4 regions of the Bacillus sp. M5A3_1b genome follow, and region 4 is predicted to be linked to each of the others. Evidence: riboswitches for the same ligand, from Rfam matches in the RefSeq annotation. Region 4 holds a riboswitch; each other region holds the start of a gene.
What was found. A riboswitch is a leader RNA that binds a small molecule or an ion and turns the genes downstream of it on or off. The one in region 4 is predicted to bind lysine.
Positions count from the first base shown of each region.

Region 1: linked by a shared signal. The riboswitch ahead of ACLBWW_RS14720 (amino acid permease) and the one ahead of ACLBWW_RS06295 (aspartate kinase) in region 4 are both predicted to bind lysine.
Region 2: linked by a shared signal. The riboswitch ahead of ACLBWW_RS20660 (amino acid permease) and the one ahead of ACLBWW_RS06295 (aspartate kinase) in region 4 are both predicted to bind lysine.
Region 3: linked by a shared signal. The riboswitch ahead of lysA (diaminopimelate decarboxylase) and the one ahead of ACLBWW_RS06295 (aspartate kinase) in region 4 are both predicted to bind lysine.

Region 1 covers NZ_JBKEZY010000004.1:408,028-412,783, reverse strand. Annotated here, with positions in the region: gene ACLBWW_RS14735 (DUF2716 domain-containing protein) at 174-665, shown strand; gene ACLBWW_RS14730 (DNA alkylation repair protein) at 729-1,499, opposite strand; gene ACLBWW_RS14725 (iron-sulfur cluster biosynthesis family protein) at 1,532-1,837, opposite strand; gene ACLBWW_RS14720 (amino acid permease) at 1,951-3,417, opposite strand; lysine riboswitch at 3,530-3,722, opposite strand; gene ACLBWW_RS14715 (GNAT family N-acetyltransferase) at 4,108-4,557, shown strand; gene ACLBWW_RS14710 (sulfite exporter TauE/SafE family protein) at 4,597-4,756, opposite strand, start outside.
Region 2 covers NZ_JBKEZY010000007.1:190,624-195,379, reverse strand. Annotated here, with positions in the region: gene ACLBWW_RS20660 (amino acid permease) at 1-993, opposite strand, end outside; lysine riboswitch at 1,140-1,327, opposite strand; gene gapN (NADP-dependent glyceraldehyde-3-phosphate dehydrogenase) at 1,506-2,945, opposite strand; gene ACLBWW_RS20650 (ABC transporter ATP-binding protein) at 3,536-4,756, shown strand, end outside.
Region 3 covers NZ_JBKEZY010000002.1:340,689-345,444, forward strand. Annotated here, with positions in the region: gene lysA (diaminopimelate decarboxylase) at 1-1,247, opposite strand, end outside; lysine riboswitch at 1,428-1,609, opposite strand; gene ACLBWW_RS07945 (DUF3888 domain-containing protein) at 1,699-2,094, opposite strand; gene ACLBWW_RS07950 (LTA synthase family protein) at 2,349-4,235, shown strand; gene pssA (CDP-diacylglycerol--serine O-phosphatidyltransferase) at 4,418-4,756, shown strand, end outside.
Region 4 covers NZ_JBKEZY010000002.1:21,655-26,410, reverse strand. Annotated here, with positions in the region: gene ACLBWW_RS06295 (aspartate kinase) at 240-1,469, opposite strand; lysine riboswitch at 1,669-1,855, opposite strand; partial or broken gene ACLBWW_RS06290 (hypothetical protein) at 2,047-2,493, shown strand; partial or broken gene ACLBWW_RS06285 (YndJ family protein) at 2,480-2,731, shown strand; gene ACLBWW_RS06280 (8-oxo-dGTP diphosphatase) at 2,761-3,246, opposite strand; gene ACLBWW_RS06275 (MFS transporter) at 3,384-4,646, shown strand; partial or broken gene ACLBWW_RS06270 (hypothetical protein) at 4,675-4,756, shown strand, end outside.

The sequences.
Region 1 (4,756 bases), on a different contig from region 4:
AAATGATATGATGAAAAAAGAAAAAAAGGAGGACCTCTTATTAAAGGGGAACGTTTTTACGTTTCGTGTTCGAATAGATTCATATACATTCGCTCCTTGTCAGAATGGTTATTTATATATTCGGGATAATCGAGTGTAAATCCTTTGAAGTTAGTAGGGAAGGTAGTTGCTTAATGGAAAACTGGATAGAGTTTACGGACAAAGAGAATAATCAAATTTGGGACAAGATATATAGTGAACTTAAGTTTTCACCAAGTGTTTCTATATTCCCATCGTTTAAGGTGCCAAGTCCTTTTGTAACATATGATATTTCTCATTGCTTTGGAGAATCGATAGATATAAATATATATAGCGATCTGGAAGATAAAGCGTTACAAGCTTTTCAAGAAATTACAGGATCAAATGAATATATTATGGCACTGGATTGGCAACATGAGTGTTATTGGGTGAATCCACATTTTGAGTTTGAAAGAAATGAATTTGATGAGTGGATGATACCTGTATTTCCGAATGGAGATTACTACTTCTTTATTCAGAAAGACTTTAAGTGGGGCTATTTAGGCCATCCTTGGGAGGAGAGTATAACGATATTTGGAAAAGAACTTATAGAAAGCTTTGAACGAAATAAGCCAAAAATGTTTCAAAATATTTTAAGACAAGGGTAATGTTTGAAAGAGAAAACCGCTTATACTTCATTTTTGAAGCATAAGCGGTTTTGTTTAAAATACTTAAAAAGAAAAATCTTTTGGCAAAGTACCACTTTTTATTACCGTTCTTAACCCATGTTTTATAATCCAAGGGTTAACAGGATGCTGTTTATCACGTAACTGCTGCAACCATTGAAAAACGAGTTCTTTATCGTCTTTCGTAATATCGTTAATATGATTGGCTACTGATTTTTGGACATATTTAGAAGGATCATTCATTAATGGTTCAAGAAGCTGTAAATTGTTCTTAAAGTCACCTTTCAGAGCTCCCATTTTTTTAGCCCAAGGAAGTCTTGGTCTTGTACCTTCGGAAACTAATCTCCTAATGTGGCTGTTTTCGTCATGAATCCACTGTTGTAATATGTGTAGTGTGTTTTCATGGTATGTTTTGAGAAAAGGCCGAATGGCATATTCAGCAGTATTCCTTTTTGTTATTTCATACATGGCGTTACATGAGGTTTCAAAATCGTTAAGCCCATATTTTTCAACGTATTTTGCAATAGGCATATACATATAGCCGTTTGTAAATGTACCTACTTCTGTTGTGTTTTCTGGTCCCAATGTTTTCAGTAAAATATGTATTGCTTCATTAAAATCTTTTTGTAATGCAGTATGTAATTCATCTGCTATTACTTCTATACGTTGCTTTAACTCTAAATTTTCAACTTTACATGTGACGGAAGATACGAAGTTTCTTTTAGAGAAATTAGGATCGTGTTTACAAATAGAATCAGCCATTATTTCTGCTAATTCTTCATTAAATAAAAATTTTAACGGAACATAATTACCCATTTTTCACCTCATTGATCAGCTGAAAATAATTTTTATTTTTTAATCGGCAACCCATAAACTAAAGTCTCACTCGGAGTCGTAATACTAAAACCTGTCGTTTTATAATCAAGTGTCACCGTATCACCAGTGTAGTCTTTCGTAAATGAATCCATTTGTACGATAAACTCAGCATCTTCATATACAACATCATCTGCATCATATGTATCCCAAATTAAATCAACATCAATGAAAATACTGCAAGAGTTTGTCATTGTTCCTCTAATGCGAATGATTTTTTTGTCTTCACGTTCTAATCTATGTATAGCTGCTTTTGCTTCATCAGTAATGCGAATGTTCATGGTATCCCAACCTTTATGTATATTTCCTTTATTATTGCAAAAACAGGAGCAATAGGGAAGGGAGAAGCATTGGAATAAAAAACGAGCAAACATATTTGTTTGCTCGTTTCACTTTATTTCAATTCACATTTATCAAGTGGAATCACTTTCGTTTTCTTCGTAAATTTATATCCTAACCATAGTACTAAGAAGAGTGGTAAACCGATGTAAGAAACGAGTACGCCGTTCCAATCAATTGATTCACCCATAAATGCACCGTAGTTTTGTCCTAAAATTACGATGACACAAAGTGCAAATGCGAAGATTGGACCGAACGGGAACCATTTTGCTCTATATGGTAAGTCTTTTAAATCTTTACCTTGTGCGATATATGCTTTACGGAAACGGTAATGACTAATTGCGATTCCGACCCATGCGATAAAGCCTGACATTCCAGATGCGTTTAATAACCAAATGTATACAACACCGTCGCCGAATAAGGAAGCAATGAAAGCGATACTACCGACAATTGACGTTACGATTAATGCGTTAACAGGTACACCGCGGCTGTCTAATTTGCCTAAGAATTTTGGTGCTTTACCTTGGCGAGCTAAGTCCCAAAGCATACGAGTTGATGCATACATACCAGAGTTACCAGCAGATAGTACTGCCGTTAAAATAACAGCGTTCATAACAGAAGCAGCAAAGGCAACGCCCGCTTTTTCAAAAATAAGTGTAAACGGACTTACTGTAACATCGCTTGCGGCAAGGCTTTCAGTTGTATAAGGAATTAATAAACCGATAACGAGAATCGCAAGGATATAGAATAAAAGAATACGCCAAAAGATAGAACGAATTGCTTTTGGAATGTTACGCTCTGGATCAGCAGTTTCACCAGCAGCTACTCCTAATAATTCAGTTCCTTGGAAGGAGAAACCAGCAGCCATAAATACACCGATAATTGCCATAATGCCGCCATTAAATGGTGCATCTGCAACTGTAAAGTTTTTGAAGCCAACAGTTTCGCCACCCATAATTCCGAAAATCATCATAAAGCCGACAATTAAAAAGATAATAATAGTAACTACTTTAATAAGTGCGAACCAATATTCAGATTCACCAAACCCTTTAACAGATAAATAGTTTAAAAGGAAAATAATAGCTAAACATAATCCACTCCAAATAAGAGAAGGGGTATCAGGGAACCAAAATTTCATAATTAATGTTACAGCAGCGAGTTCAGCAGCAATTGTAATGGCCCAGTTATACCAATAGTTCCATCCAAGTGCAAAGCCAAGGGACGGATCAACAAATTTTGTTGCATAAGTACTAAAAGATCCAGTAACAGGCATGTAAGCTGCGAGTTCAGCTAAGCTTGTCATTAAAAAGTAAACCATAATCCCAATTGCGGCGTATGCAATTAATGCGCCACCAGGTCCAGCTGAATGGATGACACCACCGCTGGCAAGAAATAGTCCGGTACCGATTGTACCACCGAGAGAAATCATCGTAAGGTGACGAGATTTTAATCCGCGTTTTAATTCACCTTGTCCTTGTGTAGTTTGCGTTTTAGAGGTAGCTTGATTCGTTGCGCTATTCATGTTCAACACTCCTTTTCTTGTAAGATAGGAAGGAACGGGGGAGAAAAATACAAAAAACCGCCAAAGGAATTTGGCGGAACGTTTCACAAATAACCACCCCATCATACCCTTCCGTTAAGATAGCACCCCACGTTTACACGGTAATTTTGTAAACGTGACAGTTCTGTTCCTTTCGGAGACAGCCCCAGCTCATAATTCCAGAGAAGAAATATAAACTTCGGCAACTTTTCCTTTCAAACGGAGTCGGTGACATTCTCTGTGTCTCGTCCGTTTTACTCATAAAAGTCGCAACCTCTACCTCATCGGATTGATGAGGATTTGATATATTGCTAAGATTTTTAATATATGGCAATTGTAATGACTTTCTGAATATATTGCAAGATATTTTGTTAGGAAAAGTCAAAAAATATCGGTTATTGTATAGGAAACGCTTGCAAAACTCCACCCGAACTTACTATTATGTAACAATAAGCAAAGAAAAAATTGTTATACAAATGTTTCGCAAAAAATATTGAAAAACCCTCTAAAATTAAAAGAAAATTCAGAAAATATAATTCGACATAACTATTAAAAGAGGATTATTCCTTAAATTCGTTTCAAAGAATAAGTATAAATCTGATGAATAGAATGAATATTCTTTTTATTTCTGGTAAAATTGAAGTATTGTTTAATTGAAAAGGGGAAATCAACATGAAATTAGAAACAGAAAGGCTCTATATAGTACCGTGTACAGAAGAGAGGATGCACGTTGCGAGCAAGCAAGGATATGATAGTGGTCCACATATTGTAGGACATGTAGAAACTGTAAAAAAAGATAAGGAAGTATTACCTTGGGGTGCGTGGTATGTCATTCGAAAAGAAGATGACATCGTTCTAGGTGATATAGGGTTTAAAGGGAAACCAAATGAGGAACATATAGTAGAAATTGGTTACGGATTTATTGAGAAATATTGGAATAAAGGGTATGCGACAGAAGCTGTAAGAGAGCTAATAAATTGGGCTTTTCAAACAGAAGAGGTAGAAACGATTATTGCAGAGACACTTCTTGAAAATATTAGCTCGATTCGTGTATTAGAGAAACTACATATGAAGAGAATTGGCACTACAGAAACGATGATTAATTGGAAAATAGAACAATAAAAAATACCGCTCGAAGTATATCGGGCGGTATTTTTATCGTTATGGTAGCATTTGTTTTTGATCATTCGGATATCCAGCTGTCGATGCGTTAGAACGCTTGGAATGATTGCGAACAGCAATGAAAATAGAAATAATAACGACAAGACCAACTGCCACGTAAGAAAGTGAAATAATAGTTGGATCAACTTTAAATGTAGTA
Region 2 (4,756 bases), on a different contig from region 4:
TTCTTTTGCTGCTTGATACGGTACTTCTGAGCTTAATAAAATCCAGCCTAATATAGAACCGAATAGGGAAGTAAGAGCAAGTAATGCCATCAGTTTCCCGCCGCCATGACCCATTGCAGCGTTTAATGCATCTGCTAATGGACGTTCAGAAGCTTGTAATTTATCAACGTGAAGTACACCCATTGTTAAAATTGTAATTCCTAAGTAAATCGCAACTGTAATAAGTAATCCTGCAACTGTTGCGCGTTTTACTGTTTTAGGAGAGGTAGCACGGTTTGATAAAAGTACTGCCGATTCAATTCCGATAAATGCCCAAAGCGTTGTAAGAGCAGCTAAGTTTACTTGTGAAAGAAGGCCGTGTGATACACCTGATTTATCGATCATCGGTGTGTACCATTGTCCAAACTTAGAAGCTTCGAATGCAAATAAAGTAACGACGATGAATAAAAGGAATCCAGTTACTTTCGTTGTTGTTGCTAAGAAGTTTAGCTTTCCAGCTCCGCTTACACCGTTTGTTAATATAATATGAGTTCCCCAAAGTAAGATGGAACAAATCGTAAATGTAATTAGTTTTCCGACTTCTATATCGAACAAGCCGATTGAAAAGAGTAGTCGTGTATCTTTCATAATTGGGAAAAAGAGTGATAAATATCCCGCGAAAGATGTAATGATGGCAACGTTACTTGCCCAGTTTGCAACCCAATATCCCCATACCATACTGAAACCAGCCATTTTTTTCTTTTTTGGTGTTGAGAATAAAGCATATGCATGACTTTGTGGTCCTGTCGTTAAATCAGGACGACGAATTGCTAAATTACCGAAAACAAGAGCTAGCATTAAAACACCAAACCCTGTTGTTAACCAAGCTAAAGTGACACCGAGAGGGCTTGCTGTTTGTGCCAACGTACTTGGCACCATGAAAATACCAGCGCCAACCATGTTACCGACAACGAAAGCTGTTAATACCCAAAAGCCCCATTTTTTTTGTTGCATAGAAAATACCTCCAAAGTTAGTATAACCAAGTCAAGCGAGGAGATATGTATGTCTTCTTAGTAGAGAAGAGAAGTCCCAAACAAAACAAAAAAAGCACGTAATTTGCCGCTACATGCTTTCTATCTTATAAGAAACCCACGACATACCTCTCGATAGCTCTCCACAAACGAAACGTTTCGTTTGTGACAGTTCTGCACTTATTAAATGCAGACCCAGCAAGCGTGCATGGTGGACACGGGCTTACTTCGGCAATCATTCCTTTCTCATTCCTTCATCAATGCCACTACATCTCCTGAAATGATACTCTTAATGACTGCAACCTCTACCTCACCGAGATACGAATGAGGATTTAAATATTAAATTAACGTCTTTAAGAGTAACAAATGAATTTTTATACGTCAATGGATATAGTAATAATCAGATTATAGAGAAGAGTTTGTTATTAGGAATGAATAATTATTTGATATAAAAAGAAGCTGATCCAAAATTAGATCAGCTTCTACATATAAGATTAAACTAAGTTTAATACAGTTACTTTTTCACGTGTCATAGACTCAAGGCTCTTACGAATACCTTGTGCGCCCATACCTGAACCTTTTACACCGATGAATGGGAAGTGGTCAGGGCCGCGCTCTGTACGTCCGTTAATTTGAACAGAACCAGTTTCGATTTTGTTAGCAATTGCAAATGCTTTGTTAATGTCTTTTGTGAAGACACTTGCTTGTAAGCCGAACTCTGATTTGTTAGCAATTTCAATTGCTTGCTCATCTGAAGAAACACGGATGATTGGAAGGATTGGGCCGAATGGCTCTTCCCAAGCAACTTTCATTTCTTCTGTTACGTGGTCGATTAATGTTGGGTAAATTAAGTTACGCTCACGTTTGTTACCGATAACGATTGTTGCACCTTTTTCAACAGCGTCGTCAACTAAGCCTTGAACGAAGTCAGCAGACTTGTCGTCGATTAATGGAACGATTGTGCTGTCTTGTTCTGGAGATCCAACTGATAGCTCAGCTACTTGCGCTTTTAATAAGCTAACAAGCTCGTCCGCTACGTTTTCGTGTACAAGTACACGTTTAATAGCAGTACAACGTTGACCAGAGTAAGAGAATGCACCGCTTACGATATGGTTTGCAGCATCTTGTAAGTCAGCATCTTCACGAACGATACCAGGGTCTTTACCACCAAGTTCTAATACAAGTGGAATCATTGCAGCTTTTTTCGCTAAATGTTTACCTGTGTTTGTACCACCTGTGAACGATACCATATTGATGCCTTCGTGTTCTACTAAGTAGTCACCAATTACAGAACCGCGTCCTGTAGCTACGTTTACAAGACCTTTTGGAAGGCCAGCTTTATGAAGTGCTTCAACCATTTTAATACCACTAATTGCACCTTGAGTTGCTGGTTTGAAAATAACAGCGTTACCCATAATTAATGCTGGTGCAAGTTTTGCAGCAGATAAGTTTACTGGGTAGTTAAATGGTGCGATTGCTAATACAACACCAAGGGGTGCGCGTTGGATGATCGCAAGTTTAGATTTCGTTCCGCCAGGGAAGCTATCGCCCATCATGCTTTCTCCGTGCATATGAAGAGCTTCTTCGATTGTGTAACGAATGAAATCAGCTGTACGAACAACTTCTTTCTTCGCATCTTTATAACCTTTACCGACTTCTTTCATAATGATATCGGCAATTTCATCTTGCATATTTACGAGCTCATCAGCCCATTTATATAAATATTTTGCGCGATCTTGTAGAGAAGCTTCCGCCCATGATTTTTGAGCTTCTTTTGCAGATGCAATTGCTTCATCTACTTCTCCGCGAGTAATTGCTTGTACTTGTCCAATTACTTCGTGTAAGTATGGAGATGGAATTTCGATTGTTTCTCCTGAAGAGCTTTCTCTCCATTCTCCGTCTAAATAAAATTTGTACGTATTGCTAGTTGTCATGATTAGTCCTCCTAAAATAGCAACTTGTAAGAGTGAGTATAAGGTGATTGTAGGGTGTTTGATAACATTTTTCAAATGAAATGTTTGTGAAAACGATTTCTTATTCTTTTTTTATTTTGTATGCCCTTTCTTACAGAAGATTCCCTTATTTCAAAATGATGTAGCGTATATTTTTATTCGGTTTGTAAAAAAAACAATTGACAGAATACTCAATAAAGTTGTAAGATTATAAATGGAAAATAAATGAAGGGGGTGTGCGTAATGATTGTAATCGTAAATGTGATGGGCTTAGCTCTGTTAAATGGCAGAAAACATTCATATCATTACGCAACCCGTGCGGATATATAAGGCATCTTTGTCTTATAAAAAGCGTACGTTGCGTATATCGTAACGTACGCTTTTATGCATTTTTGTGCATATCGTCAAGCGGCGGTATGCTTTTTTTTGTTTATTTTCCACGTTACTATATAAAAATTTGGAAGGTGGAAAAATGTGATGAGACTGTATGGATTACGAAATGTAAATGTGATGGATCTGGATAGTGGGTAAAGAAATGGGAGTGAAACGAGAACGAGAAGGGAGAGGTTACATTGTTATCAGTATTACTAAAGTTAAAATGGTTTTTTAAAGAGCATTGGAAGAGATATAGTATCGCCATTGGAGCTCTTTTAATTGTAAATATAGTTGAAGTCATTCCCCCGAAAGTGTTAGGGGTTACGATTGATAATATAAAAACAGGAACGTTAACGAATGCAGCAATTATGCAATTTATTCTTATTTTAATAGGGGTTACGGTAATTGGATATGGTCTTACTTTCGTTTGGCAACATCAATTGTTTGGGGGAGCATTCGTACTGGAGAAGACGATGCGCTCTAAATTTATGGGGCATTTACTTAAGATGACACCGACGTTTTATCATAAAAATCGTACTGGTGATTTAATGGCGAGAGCGACAAATGATTTAAAAGCAATTGCTATGACAGCTGGTTTCGGTATATTAACGCTCGTGGATTCGAGTTTATATATGCTTACGATTGTCTTTATGATGGGATTTACAATTAGTTGGGAGCTTACATTTGCGGCACTTATACCGCTTCCGATTATGGCGTATGCGATGAACATATATGGAAAGAAATTGCATGAGAGATTTACAGTTGCGCAAGATGCGTTCGGAGATATGAATGATAAAGTACTTGAATCGATCGCTGGTGTGCGCGTTATTCGTGCATACGTACAAGAGAACGCGGATCAGGAAAGATTTCATCATTTAGGAGATGACGTATACGAAAAAAATATGAAAGTAGCTAGAATCGATGCATTATTCCAGCCAACTGTGAAAATGCTTGTTGGTCTTAGTTATTTAATTGGTTTAGTGTATGGCGCGTATCTTGTATTTCAATCAAAGGTAACACTTGGTGAACTTGTTTCATTTAACGTGTATTTAGGGATGATGATTTGGCCGATGTTTGCAATTGGCGAATTAATTAATGTTATGCAAAGAGGAAATGCTTCATTAGACCGTGTGAATGAAACGTTAGCGTATGAACCGGATGTCAAGGATCCGAAAAATCCAAAGCTTGTACAAGAGCCGGATTATATTCAGTTCGATGACGTTACCTTTTCATATCCTTCATCAACTGAAACAAATTTAAAAAAGGTTTCATTTACATTAAAACAAGGGGAAACGCTTGGGGTTGTTGGAAAAACAGGAAGCGGAAAAACGACGCTCGTACGCCAGCTTCTTCGTCAATACCCACTTGGAGATGGGGATATTGCAGTCTCTGATGTGACGTTAGATAACATAACGAAT
Region 3 (4,756 bases), 320 kb from region 4:
ATTTGTGATGTGCCGCCTTTCGCGAAGACGACAGCTGGTCTACGAATCCGATTATAATTATTCGCCATCGAGTATCCATATGCCCCTGTACAAGAAATTGCTAATAAATCGGCTGAAGCAACTTTCGGTAGAGTGATATCCCAAATTAACATATCTCCACTCTCACAGCACTTCCCAGCAATCGAGACAAGTTCCTCATTCTCATCATTCCCTCGATTCGCTAACATCGCTTCATAACGAGCGTTATATAAAGCAGGTCTTAAATTATCAGTCATCCCACCATCCACTGATACATATTTCCGAATACCAGGAATGTCTTTCACAGATCCGACTGTATAAATTGTCGTTCCAGCATCCCCTACAATACTACGGCCTGGTTCAACCCATATTTCTGGCAGGGGATAATTACATACTGTAAATTGTTCCCTCACAGCACTTGTTACAGCTCGCACATATGTCTCAAGAGTTAATGGTGTATCTGACTCTGTGTAGCGTATTCCGAATCCTCCGCCTACATTTAGCACTTTTACTACATAGTTTGTTCGCTCTCTCACTTCTTCTAAAAATTGACGAAGAACTTCAATCGCTCGCACAAAGCCGGCCGTTTCAAATATTTGTGATCCGATATGTGAATGAATTCCTAACACATTATAATTTGATTTTTGTAAAGCAATCTCAATTACTTGCATCGCTTGACCATTTGACACGCCAAATCCAAATTTCGAATCATCTTGGCCTGTTGTAATATATTCATGTGTGTGCGCCTCTACTCCGGGCGTTACACGAATTAATATGTTCACAAATTTCCCATGTTGCACTGCTAAATCATGCAAAATTTCTAATTCTAAGAAATTATCTACGACAAAACAACCAATATTCGCCTGAAGAGCCATCACAATTTCTTCTTCTGTTTTATTATTGCCGTGAAAATGAATGCGTGATGCCGGAAATCCTGCTTGCAGCGCAGTATATAATTCTCCTCCAGAAACAACATCTAATGACATATTCTCTTCACGAGCCACTCGGCACATCTCCATGCACAAGAACGCCTTGCTTGCATATGCTACTTGATAAGAGAAACCACTTTCTTTAAACGCACGATGAAACGCGCGGCACTTTCCTCGAATTGACTCTTCATCGTATACATAAAGTGGTGTTCCGTATTGTTTTGCTAGCTGCGTCGTATCGCACCCTCCAATTTCTAAGTGTCCTTGCCCATTGATTCGGCTCGTGCCGTGTAAATACATTTGAATTCCTCCCTTATTTCCTCTAAAACTCATAACCCCAATCTTCTATTCATTGCAGCACGCTTTTAGATAGACAAAAAACGCGCGGAACAATGTTCACACGCGTTTCTTATTAGGAAAAATATATATTGAAAAAATAAACGAGTTGTTATCTCCTCAAAATAAGAAACCGCATCAACATCTCCAAATAGCTCTCCATAAAATAAATATTATGACAGTACTACATTTATTCAATGCAGTCCCAATATATGAATAAGATGGTTATTCTTATATTTCGGCAATAGTCCCTTTCAACCTATGATCACAGATTCCATTAAATCTCCCATAGCTTACTCTTTCCTATCGCGGCCTCTACCTTTGAGAGTAGATGAGGTAAGTCTATTTAATTTTCAAACATCTAATTGTTGCTATTAACAATACCAAAGGATCATTTTATTTGTCAAACAATTTTTTATATTGTTTTTTTACAGTTTAATTTCGTATCATTTGGTAAGCGCTTTACTGAAATCTTTGACACTTCCCATTCGCCTTCTTCATTATTAAATGTAATCGTTACCTTCTCAAATGGTGGAGCAATTTTCCCAGCAACTCGTTCATACTTCGTTACTTCAATACTTGCTTGAAATAAATATGTACCGCTATACACTTTTTTTAAACTAATAATTTTAGGACATTGATAAGGCTTCAAGCTCCCATATTGTTTTTCAATTGCTTTATTTATTTTCGGAAATAAAACAGAATAAAGGGCATCTTCCATAAGAGGTGCATCATATTGGGCTACCGACACACTCGGTGAAGCAAAAAGTATAACACTACTGCATACTATAAAATATAATAATCTTCGCATTATAACCTCCGTATTATTACACGATTCTTTCTGCGCACGATAATTATCATACATAGAAACTCCGTTTTATTGTCTCCCACTGCCCTTTTTCTACTCAATTATTATAAAAAAGTCCACAACTCTCTTTTATTTTCGTATAATGATACTCATAGTATAATAAACATAATAACAAAGGACTGTTCGTATATATAAAATGAGGAGCTAATCAAACCGGCTCACAAGAACTGTCATGCTTTTTAGGAGAGGAGTATATTATGCTACAACATCTGTTTCCAAAACTGCGATTTGCACTCGTTGCAGTCGTTTTATTATGGATAAAAACATATATTGTGTACAAGCTAGCATTTGATATTAAAATTGATAACTTCTTTGAAGAATTTATGCTTTTTATTAATCCACTAGCTGCGTTACTTTTATTTTTCGGTTTTGCTTTACTTGCATCTAAACACCGAAACCGCATTATAGTTGGAATCAGTTTTATACTGTCCTTTATTTTATTTGGAAATGCAATGTTTTATGGGTTTTATAACGATTTCGTTACGTTCCCAGTTTTATTTCAAACAAATAATATGGCTGATTTAGGGACAAGTATAAAAGAACTCTTTACGTACAAAACATTACTTTTATTTGCAGATGCAATTATTTTAATGTTTCTTTCACGTAAATTTCCAACATTTTGCGACAAGACGCCACTTTCTCGCTCTGAGAAGCGAACTTTCTTTAGCGGTGTAACAGCTCTATTAGCATTACAAATTGTCGTTTCAGTTATTTATAAGCCACAAATGTTCTCACGCTCATTTGATCGTCAAACTGTCGTGAAAAATTTAGGTTTATACACATATCATCTATTTGATATTACACTTCAATCTAAATCTTCGGCTGAACGTGTATTTGCAAGTGGTGACGGATTCTCTGAAATTAAAAACTATACAGACTCAAAAGATAAGCAAGTTGATAAAAACTTATTTGGAGCTGCAAAAGGTAAAAATGTAATTTTGATTTCAATGGAATCTACACAAAGTTTTGTTATTAATAAAAAAATAAATGGAAAAGAAATTACTCCATTTTTAAATGAATTTATTAAAGATAGTTTTTATTTCGATAACTTCTATCATCAAACGGGACAAGGTAAAACTTCTGATGCTGAATTTATCGTTGAAAATTCGCTTTATCCGTTAGACCGCGGTTCTGTATTCTTTACTCACGCAACAAATGAATATACAGCTACACCAGAACAATTAAAAAAACACGGATATTCTTCTGCTGTCTTCCATTCAAACGATAAAACGTTTTGGAATCGTGATGTAATGTATCCTGCACTTGGATATGATCGTTACTTTAATTTAAATGATTACGTAGGCACAGAACAAATGTCTGTCGGTTGGGGATTAAAAGATAAAGGGTTCTTTGAACAATCGATTCCAAAGCTAAAATCTTTACCACAACCGTTCTATACAAAATTTATTACTTTAACAAATCATTTTCCATTTCTTCTAAATCCAGAAGATCAATATGTTGATGAGTTTAATTCGGAAAGTGGTGTTGTAAACCGCTACTTCCCAACCGTTCGTTACACGGATGAAGCTCTTAAACTATTTATTAAACAATTAAAAGAGGAAGGACTGTATGATAATTCCGTTATTGTCATTTATGGAGATCATTACGGTATTTCTGAAAACCATAATGCAGCTATGGCTCAGTTCCTTGGTAAAGACGCTATTACACCGTTTGATTCTATGCAATTACAACGCGTCCCTCTCATTATTCATGTACCTGGTCAAGAAGGAAAAGTCATTTCTAAAGTATCTGGTCAAATTGATATTAAACCAACGCTACTTCATTTACTTGGTATTAAAACAAATCAATCAGTTGAATTTGGAACTGACCTATTTATTAAAGAAGAAGATCCACTTATGGTAATGCGTGATGGTAGCTTCGTTTCGGAAAACTATGTTTATACAAAAAACATGTGCTATAAACGAAATACAGGTGAAGAAGCGGACATTTCATTATGTCAACCAAATATTGAAAAAGCAAAAACTGAATTGAAACTCTCCGACAAACTCATTTATGGAGACTTATTACGTTTCGACCCTAACAATCGTTATAAAACCGGAACAATGACAACGAAATTTGAATAGCGCCAGAAGCAACTTTTATAAAAGTTGCTTCTTTTTTCACTTATTTTTCAAATCATTCCGCTATGAAATCTTTCACAAATTGGGAATTTTTTTCGTATGAGGAAGAAATTTATGGTATGATAAAATAAGTAAAATTTCATAAACTAATTAAGAATTTATTACAGAAAGCAAGGGATCAGATTTTGTATAGAGCAGCTATTCCAAACTTATTTACGCTCGGAAATTTATATAGTGGATTCTTGTCAATCGGCTATGCATCTTTAGGATATTATAAATCAGCTGCTATTTTAGTACTTATCGGGATGATGTTAGATAGTCTTGATGGACGTGTTGCTCGTTTATTACGTGTTGATTCACAAATGGGAAAAGAGCTTGACTCGCTGGCGGATGTCGTAACATTTGGTGCAGCACCTGCTGTTCTCATGTATTACACATCTTTCTCCAATTACGGAATCATCGGACTATACATAGCGGGATTATTCCCTCTTTTCGGAGCATACCGTTTAGCACGATTTAATGTA
Region 4 (4,756 bases):
GACAAGGTGTTTTCGGGCATAGTGTATAAAATCTTGTTAACGAATAACACTTCGTAAACCCTTTACTATTGAAATATGCGAGAACTTTATTTCGTGAATGCTATCATTTCAAGAATTTGATACTGTAATTGCTATTCGATAGAATAACTTCGACTTTCCCACAAAACAGTCCTACCCTGTTTCTATTGATATAGGAAGGAAATAGATTCATATATTTTTTAAAGTTTTACCGGTGGAAATTAACTCATCTGCACTAAAGGCTCAATTTTCGCCATAAATGATTGATGCAGTGCCTCGACACCTGTTACTAAATGAAGGCGGTCAATAACGACAGACACTTTAATTTCTGATGTACTTACCATTTTAATATGAATATCTTCTTCTTTTAAAGTAGTGAACATATTTGCAGCAACACCAGGATTAGAGACCATACCCGATCCTACAATGGATACTTTTGCTAAATGATTTTCATATTCTACAGATTCATAGTGAAGTGTTTCTTGATTCTGTTCCAATACCTCTAATGTTTCTTCTAAATCATTAGAATGGATTGAGAAGGAGAGGTGAACAGTTCCTTCATTTGTAATACTTTGAATGATGATATCTACATTAATATGTGCCGCTGCTAATGTAGAGAAAACTGTTGAAAGTGCACCTTGTTCCAATCCTTTCATTGTGACGCGTGTAATATTATCTTCAAATGCAATACCTTTAACGATTGATTGTTGTTCCATGTTATATTCTCCTTTTACAATTGTTCCGTTTTCTTGTTCCATACTTGAGCGAACTTCTAACATGACATTATGATTTTTAGCAAACTCAACAGCACGCGGGTGTAATACACCAGCACCGAGGTTTGCTAGTTCTAGCATTTCGTCATAAGAAATTTCATCTAATTTATAAGCATCTTTTACAACTCGTGGGTCCGTTGTATATACACCGGTCACATCCGTGTAAATATCACATTTTTTTGCTTTCAGTGCAGCGGCTAATGCAACAGCAGTTGTATCAGAACCACCGCGGCCAAGCGTTGTAATTTCATGGTTTTCACTCATTCCTTGGAAGCCAGCTACAATAACAATCGTGCCTTCAGTAAGATAAGACTGAATTCGATCTGTATGAATTTCAGTAATCCGTGCACTATTATGTACAGATTCTGTCGTAATACCAGCTTGCCATCCAGTTAATGAAATCGCGTTATAACCTTTTGCTTGTAGTGCCATCGTTAATAATGAAATAGTCACTTGCTCTCCTGTTGATAGAAGCATATCCATTTCGCGTTTACTCGGATTTTCTGAAATCGCGTTAGCAAGTGCTACGAGTTCATCTGTGCTTTTTCCCATTGCTGAAACGACAGAGACGATGCTATGTCCTCGTTCATATTCTTCAATAATTAAATTTGCTACATGTTGAATGCGCTCAACGCTTCCAACAGAAGTGCCACCAAATTTTTGTACAATCGTTTCCATTACGAATTCCTTCTTTCATCCATTTTTAAGAATAGATTAGGACATATATAAATCCCAATATTCCTGTAGTTACCAGAGAAAAACAAAAAACACCATCTCAAATAAGTGAGGATGGTGCTGTTACAGGAAAAGGGAAACAGAAAACGGAGCTAATAAAAAAACCGCCAAAAAAGGAATACCATAAAAATGATATCTCTTTTTTGTAGATAGCTCTTCATACATACACTGCTGTACATATGACAGTTCTGTTTCTATTCGAAAACAGCCCCAATCGATAAATGCAGAGAAATATATCGATTTCGGCAATACTTCCTTTCATCTAATTTCATAGACATCTCTGTGTCTCCATTAGAATAATCATAAGTATCGCAACCTCTATCTCACGTTTTAGGCGAGAGTGTTTGATTTATGAAGTTGTTGGTAACATTTGTTTTATAATAATTTAAATTTTTCGGGGAATCAAGTGTTTTGTATAAATTTTAAAAATTCTTTCTTCTCTTGGAGGAGTTTGTGAAAACTGTAGCAAAATAAATTCATAGCATGTACATTAAAATTATAGCGCATTGGAGGTGGAAGAATGAAGGGGAAAAAGCCTATTTATGTTTCGGCAGAAATGAACACAACAATGGAGAAATTATGGGAATACACGCAAGAACCACATATACATACAGAATGGGATGCTCGCTTTACTGAAATTTCATATTTAGAGAAAAAAGAAGGAGAACCGCAGAAGTTTTTATATAAAACAAAGATCGGATTTGGACTTGAAATAGCTGGGGAAGGAGAATCGATAGGTGAAATAAGAAAAGAAACGGGAGAACGGATTTCTTCTTTAAAATTTTGGACGGATAATAAATTATCACTTATTCAAATAGGGCGTGGTTATTGGAAGTATACACCGCGTAAAGAACACATTCATTTTGAGACGCAATATGATTATGATACGAGGTTTGGTCGTATAGGGAATGTAATAGATTTTTATATGTTTCGTCCGTTATTAGGCTGGGCGACTGCTTGGAGTTTTAAAATTATGTAATAAGAGTAATGATTTAATCATTACTAGTAAGCTGAGAAGAAACGGTAAAGGAGATGAGGGGATTTATTTACATACTCGTTTCTTTACAATTCGTTTACCGTTAGCAGAGACTTTTATTATAAAGGAGAACACGAATCACATATTAGAAGCTAACCATAGAATGTGGATATTTGGAGTTAAGTTTTTAGAAATTGATTATGAGATTAAGAAAATAGAAGGAAAGTAAAAAAAGCTTGGAGAGATACCAAGCCTTTTTTACGTATGCGTAATTGTCATAGCAACTTGTTTATCTAAGTCTCGGTCCCAAACACGTTGAATTTCAAACGTACCTTTTTCAAAAAATAATGGGAATCTCTCTTTAAACCAATTTTGCATAGGAAGATTTAGTGCTGTATCGATTGCTACCCATAATAATTCGCCTTCAGGAGGATTCAAAAGGAGTTCACCTTCAAATGAATCTGTCCAATAGTTAAATACCATATATCGAACATTTTCTTTCGGATTTACGTATTCATCTAATCCTTTAAAAGTTAAATTTGAAACAAGTAATCCAGTTTCTTCTTTTACTTCTCGTTTAGCAGCTTGCACAATACTTTCTGGGAAATCTACTTTTCCGCCAGGAGCGATGTAGCCAGGAAAACCTCGATGATCGGGGCGTTTTATAAGTAAAACTTCATTATTTCGTTGGATCATACACATTGTATAGATGCGGTGCTCGATGTTATGAGAATTTTGAGGCATAACAATGTATTCTCCTTTATATTTATTTTGATAATTTTACCATAACATAATGGTTTCTTATATAATTAAAAAAGAATATTAGGAATTTTTAGTGATGTATTATAAAGTCTATAATCATTTGAAAAGAGGAGAGAGAAATGCAAGGGGAAGTACAAAGAGAAAAAGCTTTGGGGTATGTTGGTAAATTATTGTTGCCAGTTAGAGTATCACGGCATTTTAAGTTTTTGTGGATTGGACAATTGCTTTCAACTTTAGGGAGTTCTATAACGATGGTAATTTTACCAGTCGTTGTGTATTCGTTAACGGGTTCAACAGTTGTTATGGGGATGACAATGGCAATGTACATGCTACCAAATATTCTTGCTTTACCGTTTGCAGGTTTAGTTGTAGATCGAATTGACCGAGTAAAATTAATGTTATTTACAGACATAATCCGCTGTATATTGATGCTATTACTTGCATCGCTTATATTGATGGATTTATTAACAATTACAATTTTATATGTACTCGTTGCCTTTTACGGACTTATGGAAGGCATATTTCAGCCAGCGTATTCAGCTGTAAGAGCAAAAGTATTTGTACCAGAAATTCGAAACGCAGCTAATGCATTAACACAAATGAGTAATCAAGGTATTCGATTAATTGGACCGGCACTTGGAGGATTAATCGTATCAGTTGCATCTGCTGGAATAGGGTTTGGATTAGATGCGGTAACGTATTTGTTATCATTTTTTTGTTTATTATTTTTAAGTGAAATAAAGTTTAAAAAAGTAAAACCCATTGAAAAGAGAAAGGTCGATTACAAACAAGAGTTTATGGAAGGTATTTTAGTGTTAAAAAGTCATCCGTGGCTATGGATTACAATTTTGGTTTTTTCTTTCGTAAACATTTGTTATGCCGGCATTATCGTCGTATTAATTCCATGGTTATTTAATGTTCATCATCATTTTGAAGCTTACGTGTATGGATTAGGAATGGCATCCTCTGGTGTTGGAGCTGTAATTGCCGCACTTATTTTTGGTGGGAAGGAGCGGTGGCGTAAGCGGGGATTACTTGCCTATGGTGGTGTTTTAATAAGTGGTTGTGCGCTTTTAATAATGCCGTTTATTACTTGGGCACCTGCTTTAATTGGATTAATGGCAATTGAAGGATTTGGTATGATGATATTTGGACTCATTTGGGAAACAAGTTTACAAGAGCTTGTGCCAGAAGAAGCATTTGGAAGAGTGGCAAGCCTTGATATGTTAGGTTCATTTGCTTTATTACCACTAGGTTATGTGGTTGTAGGCTGGTTAGCTACTGTCATAGGTGGCGAGATAACGATTATAACACTAGCTATTTTAGTACTTGTAACAATTGGAATAGCGTTATGTGTAACAAGTATTCGACGATTTGATTGATGATATAAGGGAAGGGGGAACGACTTATATGATTATTGAAAACTTGAAAGATATAGTAGTAAAGGAGTTGGCCAACAAATATATTTTGCAAGAAAAGGTCTTTGAAGCAA